3 regions of the Paenibacillus sp. 79R4 genome follow, and region 2 is predicted to be linked to each of the others. Evidence: riboswitches for the same ligand, from Rfam matches in the RefSeq annotation. Region 2 holds a riboswitch; each other region holds the start of a gene.
What was found. A riboswitch is a leader RNA that binds a small molecule or an ion and turns the genes downstream of it on or off. The one in region 2 is predicted to bind cyclic di-AMP.
Positions count from the first base shown of each region.

Region 1 (7,686 bases), on a different contig from region 2:
CAAGCAGCCAGCGAATTGGCTGTGAAATAAACATTGGATTTTTAAGGAATTGCTCTAGAAAATAGCGGAGAAGCTTCGCTATTTTCTGCTTTTTAGCAAGTTTTCTGATGAATTTGGGAGGAATGGTCTGGTTATGAAGTTTTTTACGATGTTTTGGGATTACCGCGATTACTTCTTCACCGGTGTGCAGTATACGCTCTTATTGGCTGCGATCGGTGTTATCTGCGGTTTTATTCTCGGGCTTGTGGTTGCTTTGGTGCGGATGTCGCCCTTAAAAATCGTCCGTTTCATCGGCCATGCTTGGGTGGAGTTCCTGCGCGGAACGCCGATGATGGTACAGCTGTTGATTATTCATTATGGCTTCTCGCAATTATTCGGCGTTAACTTTACTCCGATTCAATCGGGTGCGATTACTTTGTCCATCAATAGCTCGGCTTATTTGGCGGAAATCTTTCGCGCAGGTATTCAAGGCGTGGATCGCGGACAAGGGGAAGCGGCGCGTTCACTCGGGATGTCGCAGGGAATGTCGCTGCGCTTCATCATCATTCCGCAGGCGATTAAATCAGTGCTTCCGGCCATCGGCAATGAATTCATAACGATTATTAAAGAGTCCTCTATCGTCTCCATTATCGGTGTGACCGAGCTGATCTTCCAATCCGGCTCTGTCGTTGGCATCACGTATAACGGGATGACACCGTATCTGATCGTTGCAGTAATTTATTTTATTCTGACATTCACACTATCTCGGGTTTTGGGTGTGTTCGAAAGGAAGTTGAAGGCCAGTGATAACCGTTAAAAATTTGCATAAAAAATTCGGTCATCTCCATATTTTGAAGGGGATAGACCTTGAGGTCTCGCAAGGGGAGGTTGTCGTTGTAATCGGTCCGAGCGGATCGGGGAAGAGCACGTTCCTGCGCTGTCTTAACATGCTGGAGACTCCATCTGAAGGCGAGATTCTGTTCGAAGGCGAATCGATTACCGTACGAGGGCACAACATTAACTTGACTCGTCAGAAGATGGGGATGGTGTTCCAGCAGTTCAATCTGTTTCCGCACAAGACGGTGCTCGATAACATCACCCTTGCGCCTATACGCGTGAAGAAGATGGACAAGAACAAAGCAGAGGCCGTAGCGATGAATCTGCTGCAAACTGTCGGTTTGCAGGATAAGCGGGATGCCTATCCCTCACAATTGTCCGGTGGGCAGAAGCAGCGGATTGCCATTGCCAGAGCGCTGGCGATGGAGCCGCATGTAATGCTGTTTGATGAACCGACCTCCGCGCTTGACCCCGAGATGGTCGGAGAAGTGCTTGATGTTATGAAGAAGCTGGCCGACAAAGGAATGACGATGGTCATCGTTACGCATGAAATGGGCTTTGCCCGAGAGGTCGGCGATCGCATCATCTTTATGGATCAAGGCCAGGTTTTGGAGCAAGGCTCGCCACAGCAAGTATTTGGTGCGCCTAAGGAGCAGCGGACGAAGGAGTTCCTGAGCAAAGTACTCTAACCGAGCGATATATTTGCGCGAGGAATGGAAGGGGCGATCCCGGTAGTAAATACTACTTGGGGATCGCCCTTTTTGCTAGTATCGCGAACAGGGATGCTCAAGGTGCTACCAACTCGACTTTTATTCGATCAGGGTCTTCGAAAAACAAGGCATAATAGTCTTCTCCGCCGGCGAAAGGATGCCTATCCTGATAAAGCACGTTTAATCCTCTGGACCGAATCTTGACAGTCAGCTCATCCACTTGTTGCCGTGAATTCGCATGGAATGCCAAATGGTTCAGCCCCACACGACATCGATTGTAGGGAACGTCCAGGTATTTCTCTTTGGCTTGAACAAACACTAGATAAGTGTCTCCTAATTTCCAGCTCCGGCCTTCTTCCCATTCCTGAAACGGCGCATAACCAAGCTCTGACAGAAACCATCCCCAGAATTCTGCCGAACGTTTAAGGTTTGATACGTAAATCTCGATATGATGCAGCAAGCCCAATGCTTCACCCCTCCAACCCAATATTTTCGCTATGCGGAATACCATCCTATCCGTTCTTTACTACTATAGAGGTCGAACCAAAGAAAGAGCAAGTCCGGCTTTTCCAGTCCACATTTCTCATGTTGAGTTGCGCTTATATAGTAAACATATAACTGTATTTGTCATTAATTAAGATTAAAAATACCTTGTTATATCAGGCTTTGTGCGCAAATGGTAACAATTACATGAGCTATTGGTTACAAAGTTGTGATATATTCAATGAGCCGAAACTTACTAGGACAAGTGCGGGGGACGATTTAACGAAAGGCCGATTTGAAATGGAATCATTTACAGATTGGCTATCTTGGGGTGAAGCGCGGATAAAGTAACAAAAAATGAATCTATCATTTGTTACTATTCTCGCGTAGGGAAGCTTCCTTTTCCCGAATCCGACAACTAACTCCGCAGGCGAAATCAAAGGAGGACAACATGAAGAAACAACATACATGGACATTCAAGCGCATGATGAAGACAGCATTGATTACCGCTGGATTATTTGGAGCGATCCAATCCGTTCCTGCGCTGGCCGACTCGTTACATACAGCGAAGGAAGGAGATACATTCTATACACTTTCGAAGCAGTATGGAGTGCCGATGGACAAGCTGATGACCGCTAATCCGACCATCCAGGCAACCAATATATACGAAGGTCTTAGCATCACAATTCCTGATAACAAGAGCAATACGATGTCTGCTCCGGAAATGAAGGCTTCATCTGCGGACAGCGCCATTCTGCTGCCTACGCTAAGCGTACTTGCAGATCAAAAGGTGGTTGAAGCTTGGGGCAAGAGCTTTAATTACTCCAAGACGATCAGCGCCAAAGCGACGGCGTATTCTTCAGCTCCAAGTGAAAATGGCGGATATGGCGCGGTAGATTATTATGGCAACCCGCTCAAACTAGGAACGATTGCAGTGGACCCGAAAGTGATTCCTCTGGGCACCAAGGTGCTCGTAACCGGACATGATCATGAAGGCCTGCCTAAGAAAGCTTTTGTAGCGACAGCGACAGATATCGGTGGAGCGATCAAGGGCAACCGGATCGATATTTTCATCCCGGGCAGTACTTCCTTTGTGAACCAGTTTGGTTATCAGGATGTTAAGTTGTTTGTATTGAAATAGCAGATTATAGATTCATCGATTTTATAGGGCCGTACCGGACAGAAGCTGTTCCGGTACGGCCCTATTTATTACAATTTATTTTTCTTGGTTTGGAGCATATCGGCCACATTAACGAATTGATAGCCTTTGGATTTCAATTGTTCGATAATCTCGGGCAGCGCCTCGATCGTACCGTTCAGGTTAGAGCCCGAGCCGCCTCCGGCATGCTGGAGAACGATCGATCCGGGACCAACCGTTTCAAGCACGTTCTGCTTGACCTTGTCCTTGTCGAGCCCCTTCCAATCCAGAGAATCGACGTTCCAGTTTACGACTCTGTAGCTATGCCGCTTCGCCCAACGAACCTGAGCTTCATTAATATCACCGTATGGAGGCCGAATCAGCTTCGGGCGATAACCGACGATATTTTGAATCACCTTTTCGGTCCGCAGTATTTCGGACTGGAACTCCTGCATCGAATGCTTCTTGAATTGATTGTGAGTATAGGAATGGTTGCCGATGATATGGCCATCACGGTGGATTTGCCGAACGAGATCAGGATGTTTCTTGGCCCGGCTGCCTACGACGAAAAAGGTGGCTTTGACACCTTCACGCTTCAGTATTTTCAACACTTGCGGCGTGAATCGGGGGTCTGGCACATCGTCGAAAGTAAGTGCGACCTGCTTCACCCGAGGACCGCGGAATACAAAGGTCTCGGAATATTTGCGCTGCAGCTCGGCTAGATTAAGCGGCTTTTCACTGCTCTCAGTGGATGTAGGTGCCGTGTCCTCCGTACCTGGTGCACCCGGTGACGACCGTTTGGCTTCAATGCTCCCAGAGCTTGGGAACAACATGAGCAGGATGGTGCAGACGATCATCCAGTGTTTGAGTTTTGTGGACATAGCATTACCTCTTCTCCAAAATAAATGTCATGTTCTGGTATGCCCATATTCATTGAAAAATATGAGGAAATGGTTAATTTTCAAGGTAAGCGTTTTACTCAGGGCTAAATCGTTTTGGAGTGATGTTTATCACAGACTGGTAGGCGAGAAAAATTGCATCTTTAAATGAAGTGTATAAAATCAAGCAGGCGTCTATAGTGTGCTCAAAAAGGCCAGTTTTGCAGTACCGGAGCTCATGTTTCCGATATTTTTCCAAACGCTTCTGTTGGATGAGCATAGGAACTGAGAAGAGGGGCGCAGGAAGTTGGTCGTGAACAACTGAGAGGCTTTCGCAGGCCACATGGCTTCGTTGGCTTTTCGGATCGGAAGTGGGCTTTTTGAACAACCTCAATAAGAAAGGGGACTGAACAATTTGACGGAAGTCATATCCAATGAGGAAGTAGCACCAGGAGTATTTCGTCTGGCCGTTGCCGGTCAATTCGTCGGGAAGATGGGCCAGTTTTACATGATACGCGCATGGGACCATTATCCGCTGCTGTCCAGGCCGCTGAGTATTTTCGATATTACGCCTGGACGGATCGAATTTCTGTATTTAGTCGTTGGAGAGGGAACGAGACTATTCTCAAATTTGAAGCAAGGGGATCATGTGAGGCTGGAAGGTCCGTTTGGAAATGGATTTGAAGCTCCGGAAGGCAAGACGGCATTTGTTGGCGGGGGAATCGGGATTGCCCCGTTTTATTATGCCCTGCGCCAGGTTCCGAATGCCGACGTGTATCTCGGCTTTAGCCGCGAGTCTTACATGGTAGAAGAATTCCGTGCAGCTTCCGCTGGACAGATACATGTCAATGTGGGTGGCGTGATTCTCGACGATCTCGATTTTGAGCACTATGATACGATCATAGCCTGCGGACCCCATCCGATGCTGCACGCTGTGCAGCGCAAGCAACAAGCTTCATCCGGACGAGCCAAGGTATATGTCTCACTAGAGAACCGGATGGCTTGCGGGATTGGGGCCTGTCTGGTATGCAGTGTAAAATGTAAAGACAAACGGAAGAAGGCTTGTACGGATGGTCCTGTATTTCCGGCAGAGGAGGTTGTATTCGAATGATCGATTTATCATGTTCTTTCGGCAAGCTGACGTTTAAGAATCCGCTCGTTATGGCCTCCGGAACCTTCGGATTTGGACAGGAATATGGAGCGCTCTATGAGCTGAATCGCCTTGCGGGAATTTCCGGCAAAGGGCTGACCCTTCACCCGAAGGCAGGCAATGACGGCATAAGAGTCTATGAGACGCCATCCGGGTTGTTGAACAGCGTTGGCCTGGAGAATCCGGGAGTCGAAGCTTTCCTAAGCGAGGAGTGTCCGCGCTGGGAGCAGCTGGATCTGATTCGCATTGTGAATCTGGGCGGGAATACGATGGAGGACTATGTGGAGGGAGCTGAACGAATCGAAGCGGATGCCAAGCGAAGGGCGCTTGCGGGTAATCCGGCTGTCGACATGATTGAACTCAATATTTCCTGTCCCAATGTCAAAGCGGGCGGGATGGCCTATGGCATCCAGACGGAGACGGCACGGGAGGTCGTCAGGAAGGTACGTGCTGCGACGTCGCTGCCGCTTGTCATCAAATTGTCTCCGAATGCGGAGGACATTGTAGGCATGGCCGTCATGTGTGAGCAGGAAGGGGCCGATGGCGTATCCCTCATAAATACTTTCTCGGCGATGAAGATCGATATATACAAACGCCGCAGCGTGTTTAACAATCTCTATGCCGGCTTATCCGGCCCTGCGATCAAGCCGATCGCACTGCGCATGGTGCATCAGGTAAGCAAGGCTGTATCGATTCCGGTGATGGGAATGGGCGGGATTTGCAGCGGAACCGATATTATCGAATTTATTATGGCCGGGGCAGCAATCACGCAGGTTGGAACCTATAATTTTATGAATTTGCGGGCCGGAGTGGACTTGCTTGATCAAGTGGAGCAATTTATGATCGCCGAGAACATTTCTACCTTGGACGAAATCCGCGGCATCCTATAGAATTAGGAGAGGATGTTCAGAGGAGGCAGGAAGAATGGCGTTTGAGGATATTAAATTGCAGGCTGTTCCCATGGGGCGCGATCTGGTGATCTTGATTACTGGCGGGGTCGAACATATCGGTGCCGCTTCAACGGCTTATTGGAATGGTGAAAATATAGAGGTTGAGACCACCGCAGTACCGGGGCATAAGGAGCATGTCTTGACGGTTAATATGGCTAGAAAAGCAGCACAGAGGCTGAAATGTACCGTGACTGTCGTTATGGGAATTCATTATGATCACTTAAGCAAGGCTGAAATCACCGAAGTGTCGGCTCGTACGGAAGCTGTGTTCGGCGATTATCTCAGCGCCTGTTCCGAATAGGAAGGAAGGGGAAAAGACATGGACAAGACAGCAGCAACAAACGAAGATAAATTCCGTCGCCATGCCGTATCCGTCGAAGCGGCCCAGGCTCGCATCATGCCATTCGTCGTCCCGGGCGGAACGGAGCAAGTGAAGCTTGCTGAATCGATGGGGCGGATTCTGGCTGAAGATGTGGTTGCACCCCATCCGTATCCGTTCTTCCGCCGTTCAGGCATGGACGGCTATGCGGTCAAGAGCAGCGATACAGAGCATTGTCATGCGGAGGAGCCGGTTCTGCTGCAAGTGGTAGATCAAATCCCTTGCGGCAGTTTGCCTTCTGTACCTCTTGTTCCCGGCACAGCGGCTCGCATTATGACGGGGGCGAAGGTGCCCGATGAGGCGGATTCGGTTATTATGCTAGAGATGACGGAGCTGGAGATCCAGGATGGACGAACTTATATCAAGCTAAGACGGCCGATTTCGCCGGGCCTTAATATTACTCCGGTCGGTTACGAAATTTCCGCAGGGGAACGGCTTCTGGAGAAAGGACGCAAGCTGTCCGCTGGCGAGATCTCTGTGCTGGCTACCTTCGGGTTGGCTGCGGTTCCGGTAATGAAGCGTCCGCGGGTGGCTGTGCTCTCTACCGGTTCCGAGCTGCTGGATGTGGATGAGCCGCTGGTGGATGGCAAGATTCGCAATAGCAATACCTATATGCTGGCGAGTCAGATTATTGAAGCGGGAGGGGAGCCTCATCTGCTTGAAGCGATTCCCGATCAATTGGACAAGGCCCGGCGGATCATCGGGCAGGCTTTGATCAATTATGATGTTGTGATTACGACCGGTGGAGTGTCCGTCGGCGATTACGACATTATGGCTGATCTGGTCAAGGGGCCGGATGTAGAAATGCTGTTCAACAAAGTGACGATGCGCCCGGGCAGTGTGACGACAGCAGCGGTGAAGAACGGGAAGATGCTGTTTGCGCTTTCCGGTAATCCCGGCGCTTGCTTCGTCGGCTTCGAGCTGTTTGTACGTCCGCTGCTTGGCGGGATGCTTGGCCGGGAGAAGCCGTTTCTGACGGAGATCCCTGCGGAACTGGGCAGCGATTACAAGAAAATCAACAACTTCACCCGGTTCGTAAGAGGAAGGCTGGATCTTTCCTCCGGGAAGGCAATCGCTTATCCGGCAGCGCTTGATGAATCGTCTGTCATGGTCACGATCAAGGACAGCGACGTGCTGATCGTCATACCCCCAACGACCACAGGGCTTCAGGCCGGTGAGCAG
Region 1 is NZ_QJOT01000021.1:32,122-39,807, reverse strand. It holds gene DMN77_RS21420 (transporter substrate-binding domain-containing protein) at 1-30, shown strand, start outside; gene DMN77_RS21415 (amino acid ABC transporter permease) at 134-796, shown strand; gene DMN77_RS21410 (amino acid ABC transporter ATP-binding protein) at 783-1,505, shown strand; gene DMN77_RS21405 (VOC family protein) at 1,603-1,986, opposite strand; cyclic di-AMP (ydaO/yuaA leader) riboswitch at 2,244-2,456, shown strand; gene DMN77_RS21400 (3D domain-containing protein) at 2,461-3,150, shown strand; gene DMN77_RS21395 (polysaccharide deacetylase family protein) at 3,219-4,028, opposite strand; gene DMN77_RS21390 (dihydroorotate dehydrogenase electron transfer subunit) at 4,441-5,136, shown strand; gene DMN77_RS21385 (dihydroorotate dehydrogenase) at 5,133-6,065, shown strand; gene lpdD (prenylated flavin chaperone LpdD) at 6,100-6,426, shown strand; gene DMN77_RS21375 (molybdopterin molybdotransferase MoeA) at 6,445-7,686, shown strand, end outside.
Region 1: it holds a riboswitch for cyclic di-AMP, as region 2 does, so the genes downstream of both, DMN77_RS21400 (3D domain-containing protein) here and DMN77_RS03760 (hypothetical protein) in region 2, are expected to answer to the same signal.

Region 2 (7,686 bases):
GGTCGATCAGTTTAATACCGATGAACGGGGCCACCACACCGCCCACGCCAAAGATCAGCAAATTTCTGCTTAGCAGACGCTGTGAGCTCATGGGCCGATACTTGACTCCACGCATAGCAATTGGGATCAAGAGCGGAATAATGACCGCATTGAAGATTAGGGCGGACAAAATCGCCGAGAGCGGCGAACCAAGCCTCATCATGTTAAGTGCATCCATCTCCGGGATAGCCAGCATAAACATCGCTGGAATAATTGCAAAATATTTGGCGATATCATTAGCAATACTAAATGTAGTTAATGCACCGCGCGTCATCAAAAGCTGCTTGCCGATTCCTACGACCTCGATCAGCTTGGACGGATCAGAATCGAGATCCACCATATTCGCCGCTTCCTTGGCGGATGCCGTCCCGCTGTTCATCGCCAGACCCACATCCGCTTGCGCTAATGCAGGAGCATCATTCGTCCCGTCACCGGTCATTGCAACTAGCTTTCCTTGCGCTTGCTCACGACGGATGACATCGATCTTATCCTCTGGCTTGCATTCAGCGATGTAATCATCCACCCCAGCTTCTCTGGCAATCGTAGCAGCGGTCAGCGGATTATCACCGGTGCACATAATCGTTCGAATTCCCATTTTCCGCAATTGCTCAAATCGTTCTTTCATGCCTGGTTTAACGGTGTCCTTGAGATGAATAATGCCATAGATCACTTCATCCACCGCAACCGCCAGCGGCGTCCCGCCCGCCGTAGCCACTTGATTAGTTGTTGCCTCCAGGTCATTCGGAATAGAACCGCCTTGACTGCTGACCCATTTTGTAATTGCATCCACAGCGCCCTTGCGGACTTTCCTGCCATCCTGCAGGTCGACGCCGCTCATACGCGTCTCCGCTTTGAACGCAATGCTCTCCCCGGCAGCGGCTAAGGATTCGTCATATTCGAGCCCCTGTTTGCGAAGCAATTCAAGCACGGACCGTCCTTCGGGTGTCTCATCGAATTTTGAGGTTACCGCAGCCCAACGGGCAAGCTCCTCTTCAGCTCTACCAGCAACGGGGAGAAATTCCGCCGCCATTCGGTTGCCAAAGGTGATCGTCCCTGTCTTATCGAGAATCATGGTGTTGATATCTCCGGCGGCTTCTACGGCTTTACCGGACATCGCCAGTACATTGTATTGTGTCACCCGGTCCATTCCGGCAATCCCGATGGCGGACAGCAGTCCTCCGATCGTTGTCGGGATTAGACAGACCAGCAGCGATACCAGTACGGTGATCTCCAGATGAATATTCAGATAATCAGCAATCGGCTTTAAGGTAATAACCACAATCAGGAAAATAACCGTTAATACGGTAAGTAAAGTCCCCAAAGCAATTTCATTTGGCGTCTTCTGACGTTCTGCACCTTCAACTAATGAAATCATCCGGTCGATAAATGACTGTCCAGGATCGTTCGTAACACGAACAACAATCCTGTCGCTGGCGACCAGAGTTCCGCCTGTAACGGAGCTGAAGTCGCCGCCAGCTTCCTTAATGACCGGAGCCGATTCCCCCGTGATCGCAGATTCATCCACCGAAGCCAGCCCCTCGATAATTTCACCGTCTGCCGGGATCATCTCCCCTTGCGAGACAACGACAATATCGCCTTTGCACAACTCGGAGGAAGGCACGCTTTTCGTACTGCCGCCTATTAATCGGTTTGCCATAACTTGCTGCTTCGTCTTCTTCAGGCTGTCCGCCTGGGCCTTCCCTCTACCTTCCGCAAGAGCTTCAGCAAAATTCGCGAACCATATCGTAATCAACAGGATTAAGAAGATGGCCACATTAACCCCCGTATTGTGATCTTCCCCAAGCAATCCGGGGAACAGGATTTGCAGGAGTACGAGGAAAGCTCCGATTTCTACAACGAACATGACCGGATTCTTGATCATCCACAGCGGATTCAGCTTTTTCAAGCTTTCCAGCGCGGCTCCTCGCATCATTTTTCCGGATAACATCGATTTATGCCCAGTGCTCATGTTTAGCACACCTCTTTAAATTATTTTAGCGTCAAATACTCAGCTACAGGACCTGCGGCAAGCACCGGCAGAAAAGTAAGAGCTCCGATTAGCAATACCGTTCCTACGAGAATTCCAGCGAATAATTTATTGTCAGTCCGCAGCGTACCGATCGTCTCCATGACAGGCTCTTTCTGCATTAAGGACCCTGCGGCAGCTAACAAAGCAATCATGGATATATAGCGGCCCAGAAGCATGACCAAGCCGGTCATAATATTCCAGAATGCAGTATTATCCGCGAGGCCCTCGAAGCCGGAGCCGTTATTTGCGGCAGAGGATGCATACTCATACAGCATTTGCGACAGACCGTGATACCCCGGATTTGTGACTGCGTCGTACCCTAACCCTGTCATAGCGCTGATTGCTGTTGGCGCAAGCACAAGCAAGGGATGGATAAGAATCGCAATGGCGATCAGCTTCATCTCCCTGGCTTCAATCTTCTTGCTAAGGAACTCCGGCGTTCTGCCGACCATTAATCCACAAATAAATACGCCGAGTATGGCGTACATCACCATGTTCATAAGTCCGACGCCCTTCCCGCCAAAGACGACGTTCAGCATCATCTGGGCCAGAGCTGCCAGGCCGCCAAGCGGAGTAAGCGAATCATGCATATTGTTAACGCTCCCCGTAGTCGCAGCGGTCGTAATCGCCGTAAAAATCGCCGAGCCCGCAACCCCGAAACGCACCTCTTTGCCCTCCATATTACCTTGCGTGAGGTCTATTCCAAGCGTATGGAAGAGCGGGTTCCCGGCCTTCTCGCTGAAATAGACCAAAGATAGAAATCCAAGGAACAAGACCATCATCGCGGAGAAAATAACCCAACCTTGCTTCTTATTGCGGGCAAATAAACCGAATGTATAAGGCAGTGATGCGCTGATCAGCCACATGGACCACATCTCTATTGCATTCGTCAACCCGCTGGGGTTCTCGAACGGATGAGAGGAATTTGCTCCAAAGAATCCACCCCCGTTCGTACCCAAATGCTTGATGGATTCCAGCGAGGCCACCGGCCCAAGCGAGATTCGCTGTACAGTCCCTTCCAGCGTGTTCACAGCCGTGGCAGGCTGCAAGGTTTGCGGAACCTGGAGCGCCACCAGCAGAAGCGTTACGATCAGCGAAGCAGGCAGAAGAATACGAACGATCGCCTTTACAAAATCCTCGAAGAAATTCCCCAGCCGTTGGCCTCTCCCGGTAATCCCGCGGATAAAAGCAATAGCAACGCATAGACCTGTAGCCGCCGATGTGAACATCATCATGGTGATAACAGCCATTTGCGAGAAATAGCTCAGTGCTGTCTCCCCGCTATAATGCTGCAGATTCGTATTGGTCATGAAGCTGATTACCGTATTGAATGCCAGCGTCGGCTCCATACCACCGCTTCCTTCGGGATTCCAAGGCAACCACTGCTGCAGGCTGAGAAGCAGGAAAGCGATGGTCATCAACACCACATTGGTGGCCAGCAAGCTGATAATATATTTCTTCCAATCCATCCCTTCGCGCCGCCGGTAGCCGGCTATGCTGAAAATAAACCGCTCTGTTGCTCCGAAGATGCGATCACTACGATTCGGTACATTGGAGAAAACATGATATATATAAGTTCCGACCGGCTTCACCAGCAATAATATGACGCCGATCACGATGAACATTTGTAAATAATCCATTACACACTCACCCCATCAGGAATCCTGTTTATAAATTTTAAGCTCCGGCTTATTGCTCAAGCTGTGGCTTTGCCGTAAGCAGAAATCCAACCTCTCCGCTCACGGAATGGATGACATAAGAAGCTCCCAGCCCTTTGTAAATCATGCGCGGATTTTTATTCGGAGTAATAATGAAAATCTGATCCTGCGTCCATCTCCGGCAGATTTGCAAATAGCGACAAGTTAATGTCATACTCAGTTCAAAAATATAGCAGCGGCCGATTGGAAACGGCGGAACGATCCAGCTCTGCTCGTCATCCGTCTTGATGCGCAATACATGTCTTACGCCCAGTTTATGAAGGACTTCTTCCTCCTTCTTGTTGTTCACCAGTACCGCGAAATTACGCTTCGCTGCCATCAGCAGCAAAATGAACTTCAGTCCAACCGGGTTCGGGGCTGCTACCAGAACAAACTCTCCCTCCACTTGAGAACACCCTCCTTGAATTTGCAGAGGACAACACAAGAGAAGCCGCAGGAAAGATAGTAACCTTCCCCGCGGCTTTATGGGTGGTCTTGGACCCACTATTCGGCCTTTGGTGGTTGCCTCTTCCTTGACGCTTACGAGGTTAGCTGACGGATTCGGGCGCGGAAGTCGCCCTACCTTGAAGAATAGATTATCCTCCAAGCGATTCACCCCATGGAACTAAGGTTGAGAAGCCCGCGGAGCGGACATCACTCAGTACCGTTGGTTCCCCCGCTGCTGTCCTATCCACGACAGCATTCAGCGTTTTTTGATGGATCATTTCATTGTATTTCAATTCATTTTTCAAATTAGGGCGCAAAAAACCACAGAGGCAAACGGTCCTCTGTGGCCGAATTTATTGCGGCTCGCAGTCACCTTTCCTCTCTCATACCCACGCTGACGGAGTTAGCTGACGGATTCGGGCGGTGAGAGTCGCCCTACCCGAGAAGAGTCCATGGTCTCTTCCTCAGGATTCACCCCTGTCCGAATGGGCCTGTGTTGGCTCTCACACCAGCCCTGGCCCTTCAGACGTCGCGCAAGCCGCATTGATCATCACGCAGCAAGCACTTGTTGGTTCCCCCGTTCCCTGGAATATCCCAGAGATTAAGCGATCGGAATTGGTTAATATTGATTATGGATTATGGATTGAATCATACCGCTGCAAGGGTTGACTGTAAAGCCAACTTCCTGGCAAAAAAAGCGATAAATTTAAAGGAATACGAAAATATACCGCTTACATTGATATGGCGCTCTCTAATTTTCGCTATAGCTCATTTCTACTCTTGATTTTGAATTCTTTTATAAGAATTCCACAGATTATAGCAAACGACCTCTGGACTCTCCCCTTTACTGGAACGTTATACTCGGTAAGCAAGTGCAAACCCTATCTATATTGCCTTCGGTTCGACGCTTGGCGGCTTCGTTGCCATAAACAGTCGATTGATCGATGTGTCCTGGTCCGGGGGAATAGTCACCATTGCCGCCGCTGTTTTGACCGGGATTAGCTACCGTCTGGATCATCATAGCTCACAGCTATGCAGTGATCCGGCAGGCGCAAAATGTTAATACTGCACTGGCCAGCCAGCAAAATTTTACTCATGCCTCTGCTTCGCTATAATAGAGTTAGTTCATTATTTTGCCAAAAAGGAGCGATATTTGTGAAACTAACGTATCTCGGACATTCATGCGTATTTTTAGATACCGGCGATTACCGTCTGATCATCGACCCATTCTTGACCGGAAATCCTAAAGCAGCTGCTATGGCAGAAGATATCGATGTCGATTATATCCTGCTTACCCATGGGCATTCGGATCATATCGGGGACGCTGAGGCGATTGCCAGAAGGACTGGAGCCACCATCGTAGCTATTGTTGAACTGGCCGACTTTTTTAAGCAAAAAGGGCTTAAGGCAACCGGGATGAACCTGGGAGGCTCATCCAACTTCCCGTTCGGCAAGTTAACCTTCACCCCGGCTCTCCACAGTTCATCCGTAGAAGTGAACGGAACCAATGTCTACTTGGGAGTTGCTGCGGGCATTGTGCTTAATATCAACGGCTTCATCGTCCATCATTGCGGTGATACCGCACTGTTCAGCGATATGAAGCTCATCGGAAGCAAACATAAGATCGATCTCGCCTTCATCCCGATCGGCGATTTCTTCACCATGGGACCGGAGGACGCCCTGCTCGCTGCCGAATGGATCGGCGCCAAGCACGTGGTCCCGGTTCACTACGATACATTTGGCCTCATCAAGCAGGACGGAGCACAATTCGCCCACCAATTGCAAAAGCTTGGCATATCCGGCCATGCCCTGCTGCCGGGCGAAAGCCTCGATCAAGCTCAATTGGAGCGTTAACTGACCATTCTCGTCTCACTTCATCGACCGCTCTATTTATTTTGTATCCGGGCCATTAACCCAGCTGGTCAGGCCATCCGCCCATAACCGACCGCACCGGCTGCACCTACCGCCCAATGCTGGCCTGATACTGGCACGACGCTAGTCCGATGCGGGCACGATACTGGGCTAATGCTGGCCTGATACTGGCACGATGCTAGTCCAATGCTGGACCAATGCTGGCCTGATACTGGCACGATGCTAGTCCGATGTTAGTCCAATGCTGGACCAATGCTGGACCAATGCTGGACCAATGCTGGACCAAATAAAAATAGCTGCTTATCAGCAGCTATTTTTATTTCTAACGAAACTACAGAACGTTATTGGCTCCCCAAAAGCGGGAAATTATTTTTAACGAAACACCATATCGTTATTTGGGCGAAATACCAGCAAAAAGAGATAATTCTTGTTCAATAGCGATACCCAGTTTCGTTAAAAATCTCAGCGCCCCGATTTGAAGCCAATAACGATACCACGTTTCGTTAGAATCTCCAAAATAGTAGATTACGCAATCGGGTCCATGTTGCCTTCCCGAATCAAATCGGGAAGTACCATATCCCGACCAACATAATGCCGTGCGAAACTTACAACAAGAAGCAGATGCAGATTCGCTTCAGCAAACAGCGTTTCGCTTCTGCATCACCTTGTTCTCCCCTTTATGCCAGCTCAATTTTTCATTAGCGCTCCCTTGAACAGACAGGCACAGAGGCGCTTGCTAATCCAAAGCTAGTCCAAAAGTTCCTTCCCTTTTGTCTCGGTACCTAGCCAGAGGACGGCAATCGCGCCGATCAGAACCGTAACGAAAAACAGCCAGAAGATCGAGCTGATCGCTACCTCCCGGGCTACAAGCCAGCCAACCAGGAACGGAGCGATTACCCCGCCAATCCGGCCGAAGGAAGCAGCGAAGCCAACACCTGTCGACCGGACCTTGGTCGGATACAGCTCCGGCGTATAGGCATACATGCCTCCCCACGCCCCCAGATTAAAGAAGGACAAGCAAATCCCCGAGGCGATCAGCATCCCTTCCGTCGTTGCGCTGCCAAACCAGGCCGCGCTTGCAGCGGTAAGCACCAGGTACAGGACTAATACGAATTTCCGGCCGAACTTCTCTATGAAGTAGGCAGCCGTGAAATAACCCGGCAATTGAGCCAGGGTCATAATCAACACGTATTCAAAGCTCTTGACGAGGCTGAAGCCCTTCAGGACCATGACCGAAGGCAGCCATAGGAACATGCCGTAATAGGAGAAGACTACAGTAAACCATAAAATCCAGAGCATGATCGTCGAGCGTCGATGAGGAGCTGACCATACAGATTGCAGCTTCTCTCTGACCGAAAACCGCTGTTTCATGGCATTCGATTGCTCGATAAACCGCGGCGGATCTTCAATTGAGCGACGCAAATACAAGGCGTACAAGACTGGCACACCACTAATGACAAAAGCCATCCGCCAGCCGTAATCCGGGATTACAAAATAAGCGATCAGCGCTGACAGAATCCAGCCGAGGGCCCAAAAGCTCTCTAGCAAAACGACAGCCCGCCCCCGATCCTTGGCGGGTACAGATTCCGAGACCAAGGTGGA
Region 2 is NZ_QJOT01000002.1:394,361-402,046, reverse strand. It holds gene kdpB (potassium-transporting ATPase subunit KdpB) at 1-2,008, opposite strand, end outside; gene kdpA (potassium-transporting ATPase subunit KdpA) at 2,029-3,708, opposite strand; gene DMN77_RS03760 (hypothetical protein) at 3,758-4,171, opposite strand; cyclic di-AMP (ydaO/yuaA leader) riboswitch at 4,288-4,484, opposite strand; cyclic di-AMP (ydaO/yuaA leader) riboswitch at 4,590-4,830, opposite strand; gene DMN77_RS03755 (metal-dependent hydrolase) at 5,368-6,066, shown strand; gene DMN77_RS03750 (MFS transporter) at 6,832-7,686, opposite strand, start outside.

Region 3 (7,686 bases), on a different contig from region 2:
TCGCAGCTTATGTGAACAGCAAACGCATTATCAAGCCGATCAAGAATTTGGCGGCAGTAACCAGACAAATGGCGCAGGGAGATTTAACCCAACAGATTACTATTACGGGACGCGATGAGATCGCGGAGCTCTCGGCCAGCTTCCAAACGATGATTACCGAGCTAAAGGAAATGATCACCAAGGTTCAAAATAGCTCCCACGGGGTGATCCAGGGCTCCGATCAGATCTATCAATCTGTGAATACCTTCCAGAATTTGATCGAGCATTCCGGCAATTCGATGCAGGAAATTGAGAAAGGCAGCACCATCATCGCCGGAGCCGCCGCAGAAAATGCCCGTGCGATGGAAGAAATCTCGTTAGGAATTCAGCATATCGCCGGCTCCTCGGCTGAAGTGACGGAACGCATCGGTCAAGCTTCAGATGAAGCTGACAACGGGAATGAGCTGGCCAAATCGGCAACCGGTCAGATGCAGCTTGTCGAGCAGGCCGCCGCAGCGCTGCTCACGCATATTTCAACTCTGAACGAACGTGCTTCATCCATCATTCAAGTCGTAGATTTGATCTCAAGTATTACAAAACAGGTTCATATCCTGGCGCTGAATGCAGCGATTGAAGCAGCACGGGCTGGAGAGCATGGCAAAGGCTTCTCCGTCGTCGCCGAAGAAATTCGCCTGCTTGCTGAACAGACGAGGGATGCCACAACGAAGATCAGCGAATACTTGCTAAGCATCCAGGAAGAGACTGTAAGCTCGATGCAGACGATGCAGCGTGCCACCCGTGAGATTAGTTCCGGTACGGAGCAAGTGAATCAGGCAGAGCTGGCGTTCAGCCATTTGACCGAGCTGATCTCGGAGATTAACTCCAGCGTTCAATCCGTCTCGGCGGCAACCGAGGAAATCTCGGCCAGCACGGAGGAAGTCACCGCCTCTGTTGAAGAATCGGCTAATATAACCGGGAAATCCCTTCTTAGCATCGAAGAAATCTCCAACAACACCAGCCGACAAATCGAGGAAATGAAGAACCATGTAGGAGCGATTGAACAGCTCCACCGCCATGCTCTTTCCTTAAGCGAGGCTGTAGATAAATTCAAAGTTTAAATGAGATCAGTAAACCAAGAAGAACCGCCGGAATTAATATTCCAGCGGTTCTTCTTGGTTAAAGACCTACCTGCCTCTTACAGTTCATTCACCGAGACAGCCTCGGCCAGCTTCTTCTCGGGTCTTTTCCAATACGATTCATTACCGGGAAGATCATCAAACCAGGCTGCATCCTCCGGACATTCAAGCACCATGAACTTCCCATATTCATCCTCACGGGATTGATGATATTTCAAGTACGCCATTCCGTGCTCGATCGCCAATATTTCGATTTTGCCGGATGTATGGCTCATCGATAAGCGAACGCGCTTGCCCAGACCGGAAGTACGGGCCTTAGCCCCTTCCACCAGTTGATAGGCCCGCTGCAGCGGAATCACAAAATCGGAGTTGCCGGCGACCGGGCGGTTGATGAAGAAATAATAAGGCGTCACGCCTGCCCAGGACAATTTGTCGAGCAGTTCCCCAAGCACCTTCTCATCATCATTAATTCCCTTCAGGATCGGCGTCTGATTCACAACGATGGCTCCAGCTTTATGCAGTGCCTCGAAGCATTTGCGCGCTTCCGCCGTAATCTCCCGCGGATGATTAATATGCGCCATTACATAAATGCGCTTCTCCGCTGAGGAGAATTCAGAGATCAACTGCAATAGATCAGGATCTTCATAGATCCTCATCGGATTGAACACAGGGATCTTCGAGCCAAGCCGGATGATCTTCACATGATCGATCGCCCGTAGCCGTTCGAGGATAATGCGCAGCTTGGAGGTCGCAAGGATCAGACTGTCCCCGCCCGTCAATAACACATTGTTGATCTCAGGATGCCTGGAGATATATTCAATCCCCGGCGTGACATCAGCCATCGCTTCCTTCACATCATTGCGGAATAACCGCTTGCGGAAGCAGTAGCGGCAATAAGCGCCGCATACCTCAGAGACGATTAGAAGCGCCGTTGTCCGGTACTTATGCTGACAGCCGGGTACGACATAATTCGTATCCTCGTCAGAAGCATCCCAGCGCCCATATTCGCGCAGTTCCCCCGTATTCGGAATCACTAGCTTACGAATCGGATCCTTAGGATCGTCCCAGTCAATCAGGTTCAAATAATAATCATTTACCCGGAACACGAATTTGTCAGTAATCGGACGCAATTGCTCCCGTTCCGCCTGGGATAGCTGCGTCACCCTATCGATATTTGTAATGTACTTCGGGCTTGCCATACACCATCTCCTCCTTTATCTCAAACAACATCGCCGATTCGTAAAGAAGAAGCATGGAAACCAAAGATGACAGTGCAGCGCAAGGCATTAGATGCCGAGTAATAACGGGTCATATTGCTTACAATTTAAAGATTCATAAACGCAAAAAGACCCGTAACAGGGTCATTGCAAAGCGGTATAAATGATGACCCATCCACTGCTGACGAGGTTAGCTGACGGACTCGGGAAAGATGGTTCCCTACGTGTATTTACAACGATTCGCCCCAAAAAATGGTTCCCCCGCTTTTCGACTTTACCATTCGAAAATTAAGCGTATATTTATCGTATTACAAATGTAAGCGTATGTCAAAACTAAGGATTCTTTGGAAGGCCCGCAATTTCATATATTTGATCCATATCCAGATGGCCTCTTACATGATCGGCAAGTCGGTCAAACGCCCTCTCACGCCTGGCCGCAGCGGAAAATGTCGCAGCCAGAGGCTCCAGCCCTTTGGCTTGTCTAATGCCATCCAACCAAGCCCGGCGATACTCATCACTATTGAAAAGACCGTGTAAATACGTACCAAACACTCGCCCATCCACACGGCAGACGCCCTCCGTGCGTTCCCCTCCATCAGCGCTTTCAACCAGGAATAAGGACATTGCTTCTTTCTCCCTGTTATCTATACTTCCTGTTGTACCGTGTGAGTTCGCTACGGTGTCAGAGTTCGATGACTCTAAACCAAACCCAGCCTGACTTGAGTATACCGTCTCCCCGGAGTGAATTTCGTAGCCGCCAACGGGGATAACGGGCTCCGTTGAATAAAGGCGGAGCGAGGCATCAGGTAGAACATGTCCTGTGGTGCGGATTGTTTTTTTGCCAGGGAGAAACGTCGTTGTCAGCGGCAGCCAGCCAAGTCCACGGGATCGCTTCACCTTGCCGGATTCAACAGCCTCCGGATCAAGCAGTGCATCCCCAAGCATCTGGTAACCGCCACAAATACCGACCAGTTGCGAATGAGCGCTGCGCTCCAGATGCTGCTCAATTGCCCCATCCAGCCCCTGTTCCCGTAGAAATGCCAAATCGCTGATCGTATCCTTGGAGCCCGGAAGGATGATTACATCCGGCTCTCCTAGCTCCGCCGCTCGCTGGACATAACGCACAGACACATCCGGCTCTGCGTCCAGCATGTCGAAGTCCGTAAAGTTGGAAATACGCGGATAACGAATCACGGCAATATCGATATCGCGGCCCTGCTTAGGTACCGAAGCGTAGGAGTCGAGAATGACTGAATCCTCAGCCTCGATCTCCAAATCCGGCAAGAAGGGCAGCACTCCGAGGACGGGGATGCCTGTCCGCTGTTCCAGCCAATCCAACCCTGGCCGAAGCAGCTCCAGATCGCCTCTGAATTTATTAATGATGAAGCCCTTCACCCGGGCTCTCTCTTCAGGCTCCAGCAATTCGAGTGTTCCGACCAGAAATGCAAACACCCCGCCGCGATCGATATCGCCGATCAAAATAACCGGAGCTTCCGCCCATCCAGCCAGATTCATATTAACGATATCACGCTGCTTCAAATTGATCTCCGCCGGACTTCCCGCACCTTCCAGCACAACGAGATCGTATTCATCCCTCAGTCGGTTCAGAGCCTCCATCACGATCGGCCGGGCCACGGGCAGGAACTCCTCGCGATATTTCATCGCGCTCAGATGCTGATAAGGCTTGCCGTGAACAACGATCTGCGAGTGCATATCTCCCGTCGGCTTAATCAGGACGGGATTCATATCCGTTGTCGCCTCGATTCCACAGGCTTCAGCCTGCACGCCCTGTGCGCGCCCAATCTCCCGGCCATCGGCGGTAACATAGGAATTTAGCGCCATATTCTGCGATTTATAGGGCGCCGTCCTGAGTCCGTCTTGAACGAAAATTCGGCATAAGGCAGTCACGATGACACTCTTGCCTACATCAGAAGCCGTTCCCTGCAGCATCAGCACAGCGCCCCGATGGCTGGAATCTCCGCAATTCCGCTTTGTATCTTTTTCCTTTATAGCAACTTGCTCTCTTCCTAAATCCTCTTGCCTCATCGATCAAACCTCCACTTCACTCATTGAAAAAGCAAGCAGGCGAGCAGTAGCAATACCGCCTCCAGCCCTTCATTGATTGCGCCGTAGGTATCGCCCGTCAAGCCACCCAGCCTTGCACTCATCCGGCTCGCCATCCAGGAACCGACGCCCCAAGCTAATAAAGGAGCAAGAGCATAATAGATCATTGGGCTGATCATATTCAGATCTCCCCATTGCGGCACGGCGGCCAGCAGAAGCAGTCCTGCCGATAGCACCAGAGCCAGTAAAGTCGCAAGCAGCGTATCCCGGACACTTTGCCCCCGGAATCGTCCGGCCAATCCTTCCCCGCCGCGCGCGGTCGGCCAATGGCGCATCGCCAGCGCCATGAACCAGCGGCTCCATACAGGAGCCGTCATTATGGCTGCTCCCGATACATACAGTCCGCGGCTCAGCAGTGTGGCAAGCAGCGACATTTTCAAGAGCAGCAGCAGCACACAGGCTAGCACACCCATCGCTCCAACTCGGCTGTCCTTCATAATCTCCAGCATTTTCTCACGGGGACGATAGCTCAGGAACGCATCGGCAGAATCCATCCAGCCATCCAAATGCAATCCTCCGGTCAGCCAGACCCAAGCGATCAGCAGAAGGACCGAGACCGGCAGTACAGGCAGCGCCAGGCTAGCCAGCACACCGATGATCCAAATAACAATGCCGATCGCCGCGCCGACGAGCGGATAATATTTGGCGCTCCTCTTCAGCAACTCCGGTGTAAAATCAAGCTCGGCTCGCACCGGAAAACGCGATAGAAATTGAAAAGCGGCCAAAATTGGCCGTCCTTGTTGTCTCATAATCGATACTCCCTGCTCTTGAGTTCAATGGGAATTCCCGCAGTGACGAGAAATACTTGCTGCGAAATCTCAGCCATTTTGCGATTCATAATTCCAGACAAGTCCCGGTAGACTCGACCCAGACGGTATTCAGGCACGATGCCATCCCCGACCTCATTCGTCACTAGTACCAGATTGCCGGAATAGGACGAGACGACCGAAGCTAATCGTTCGATCTCATCCAGTACCTGCTGCTCCACCTCCCGCCCGTCGCCATATGCGAGCAATATATTAGAGAGCCATAATGTGAGACAATCCACCAATACAACAGGTTCGTCTGCCACAGGCTCATTGATCGAGGAAGAACTGCGATCGTTCGACTGAGCCAACTCGCATAACAGCGCGGCAAGCCGCAGCGGCTCTTCCTTCGTCTCCCAAGCAAAACCGCTGTCCACCCGGACGCTCTGATGCAGCCTGATTCGCTCCCGCATCTCATCGTCGAATGCTTGTGCCGTAGCAATATAAATCCCTCGCTCCGCCTGTTTCATGCACCATTTCTCGGCAAAAGAGCTCTTGCCGCTTCGCGCCCCGCCGGTCACCGTAATGATCATACGGATGCCTCCGGCCCAGTCCCTTCGCCTGTAGAAACCCCGGCACTCTCGAAGGTCGCCATCTCCGACATTACACGGCAGATCGCATCAATCAGATGCAGCGCCAATACGCCGCCAGTCCCTTCGCCCAATCGCATGTCCAGATGCAGCATCGGGGCAAGCCCCAGCTCACCAAGCAGCTGCTCATGCCCCTGTTCATGCGAAGCATGCGAGGCGATCATATAATGCGCAGCCTCTGGGGCAAGGCGCTGCGCAATTAATGCCGCTGCACTGGAGATAAATCCGTCAATGACGACCGGACAATGGTGGGCAGCGGCAGCCAGAATCACCCCGGTCAGGCCGGCGATTTCGAGCCCGCCAATCTTGGATAGTACATCCAGCGGATCGTTCATATCCGGCTGGTTAACATCAATTGCCTTCTGGACGACAGCAATCTTATGCTGAAGGCGTTCGTCATTAAGACCCGTTCCCCGGCCAACGCATTCCTGCGGCGATTTTCCGGTCAACACGCTCATCACTGCCGCACTGGCCGTGGTATTACCGATCCCCATCTCGCCGGTCACGAACAATCTTGATCCGTTGGCTACTGCCGCCTCCACCGTATCGATTCCCGCCAGTACGGCCGCTTCCGCTTCCTCACGGCTCATCGCCGGACCTTTGGCCATATTCGCTGTCCCATAGCGGATCTTCTTCATAACAAGCTCCGGGTGTGACAATTTGGCATTTACTCCGATGTCCACGCACATCACCTCGGCTCCGGCTTGACGAGCCAGCACATTCACTGCTGCTCCACCGGCCAGGAAGTTATGTACCATCTGCGGAGTTACCTCCGCTGGAAAAGCACTGATGCCTTCCTCGCACACACCATGATCAGCAGCCATAACGATGACAGAACGCTTGGATAAATCGGGATGTACCTTCCCGGTAATTCCCGCTAGCTTCACGGCCAGATTCTCCAGCTTCCCGAGGCTCCCCGGCGGCTTGGTTAACTGATCGAGATGCTCTGCCGCAGCTGCTGAAGCAGCCTCGTCCGGAGCTGAGATTTTATCGATAACTTGTGCGATTAAATGATTCATGTGTATATCCCCTTCCTGATGCGTGATATGCGACTATACCATAACTATATCACTAATATTGCAAGATCCTGCTGCAAAATATGAACTAGCGATGACCTGTTCACCAGTTTAGATGCTCTATCATTCACTACTAGTTTCCTTACGCAGCAATAACTGGGGCTCTCCGTGATCGGGGTGAGCAACGATATGAGACTGCACCTGAAATACCGCTTCAATCAATTCAGAATTAATAATTTCCGCAGGTGAACCTTCTGACACAATTTTCCCCTGATGAAGCACAAGCAAATGGTCGCAATACAGCGCGGCCAGATTGAGATCATGCATGACCGATACGACCGTCAAGCCCGCTTCACGCTGCCAGCTGGCGACCAGCTCCATAAACTGTGTCTGATGTCGGATATCCAGATAAGTCGTTGGCTCATCGAGCAGGACGATCTCAGGCTGCTGGGCCATCACTTTGCCCAAGGCCACCCGCTGCCGCTGTCCGCCGCTTAATACATGAAGCGGCCGATGAGCCAGAGCATTCAGCTCAAGCTTATCCATAATACCGTCCATTAGTTGCCGAGCGGCTTCACTATCTTCTCTGCCGCGCCAATTCTGGAACGGAAACCGCCCCATCTCAATCACTTCCCGGACAGGATAGGCTACTGCCGGAAGCCCATCCTGCTGCAAAACCGCCAGCTTGCGCGACAGCTCCTTGCGCCCGTATTCGGCAATCAGCCTGCCATCCAGGCTGATCTCGCCGCGGTTCGGCTTCTCTACTCCGGACAAGAGGCTGATCAACGTTGATTTCCCGCTGCCATTTGGACCGATGA
Region 3 is NZ_QJOT01000007.1:92,117-99,802, reverse strand. It holds gene DMN77_RS11610 (methyl-accepting chemotaxis protein) at 1-1,097, shown strand, start outside; gene DMN77_RS11605 (KamA family radical SAM protein) at 1,175-2,314, opposite strand; cyclic di-AMP (ydaO/yuaA leader) riboswitch at 2,497-2,637, opposite strand; gene DMN77_RS11600 (cobyric acid synthase) at 2,666-4,282, opposite strand; gene cobS (adenosylcobinamide-GDP ribazoletransferase) at 4,399-5,205, opposite strand; gene cobU (bifunctional adenosylcobinamide kinase/adenosylcobinamide-phosphate guanylyltransferase) at 5,202-5,795, opposite strand; gene cobT (nicotinate-nucleotide--dimethylbenzimidazole phosphoribosyltransferase) at 5,792-6,871, opposite strand; gene DMN77_RS11580 (ABC transporter ATP-binding protein) at 6,992-7,686, opposite strand, start outside.
Region 3: it holds a riboswitch for cyclic di-AMP, as region 2 does, so the genes downstream of both, DMN77_RS11605 (KamA family radical SAM protein) here and DMN77_RS03760 (hypothetical protein) in region 2, are expected to answer to the same signal.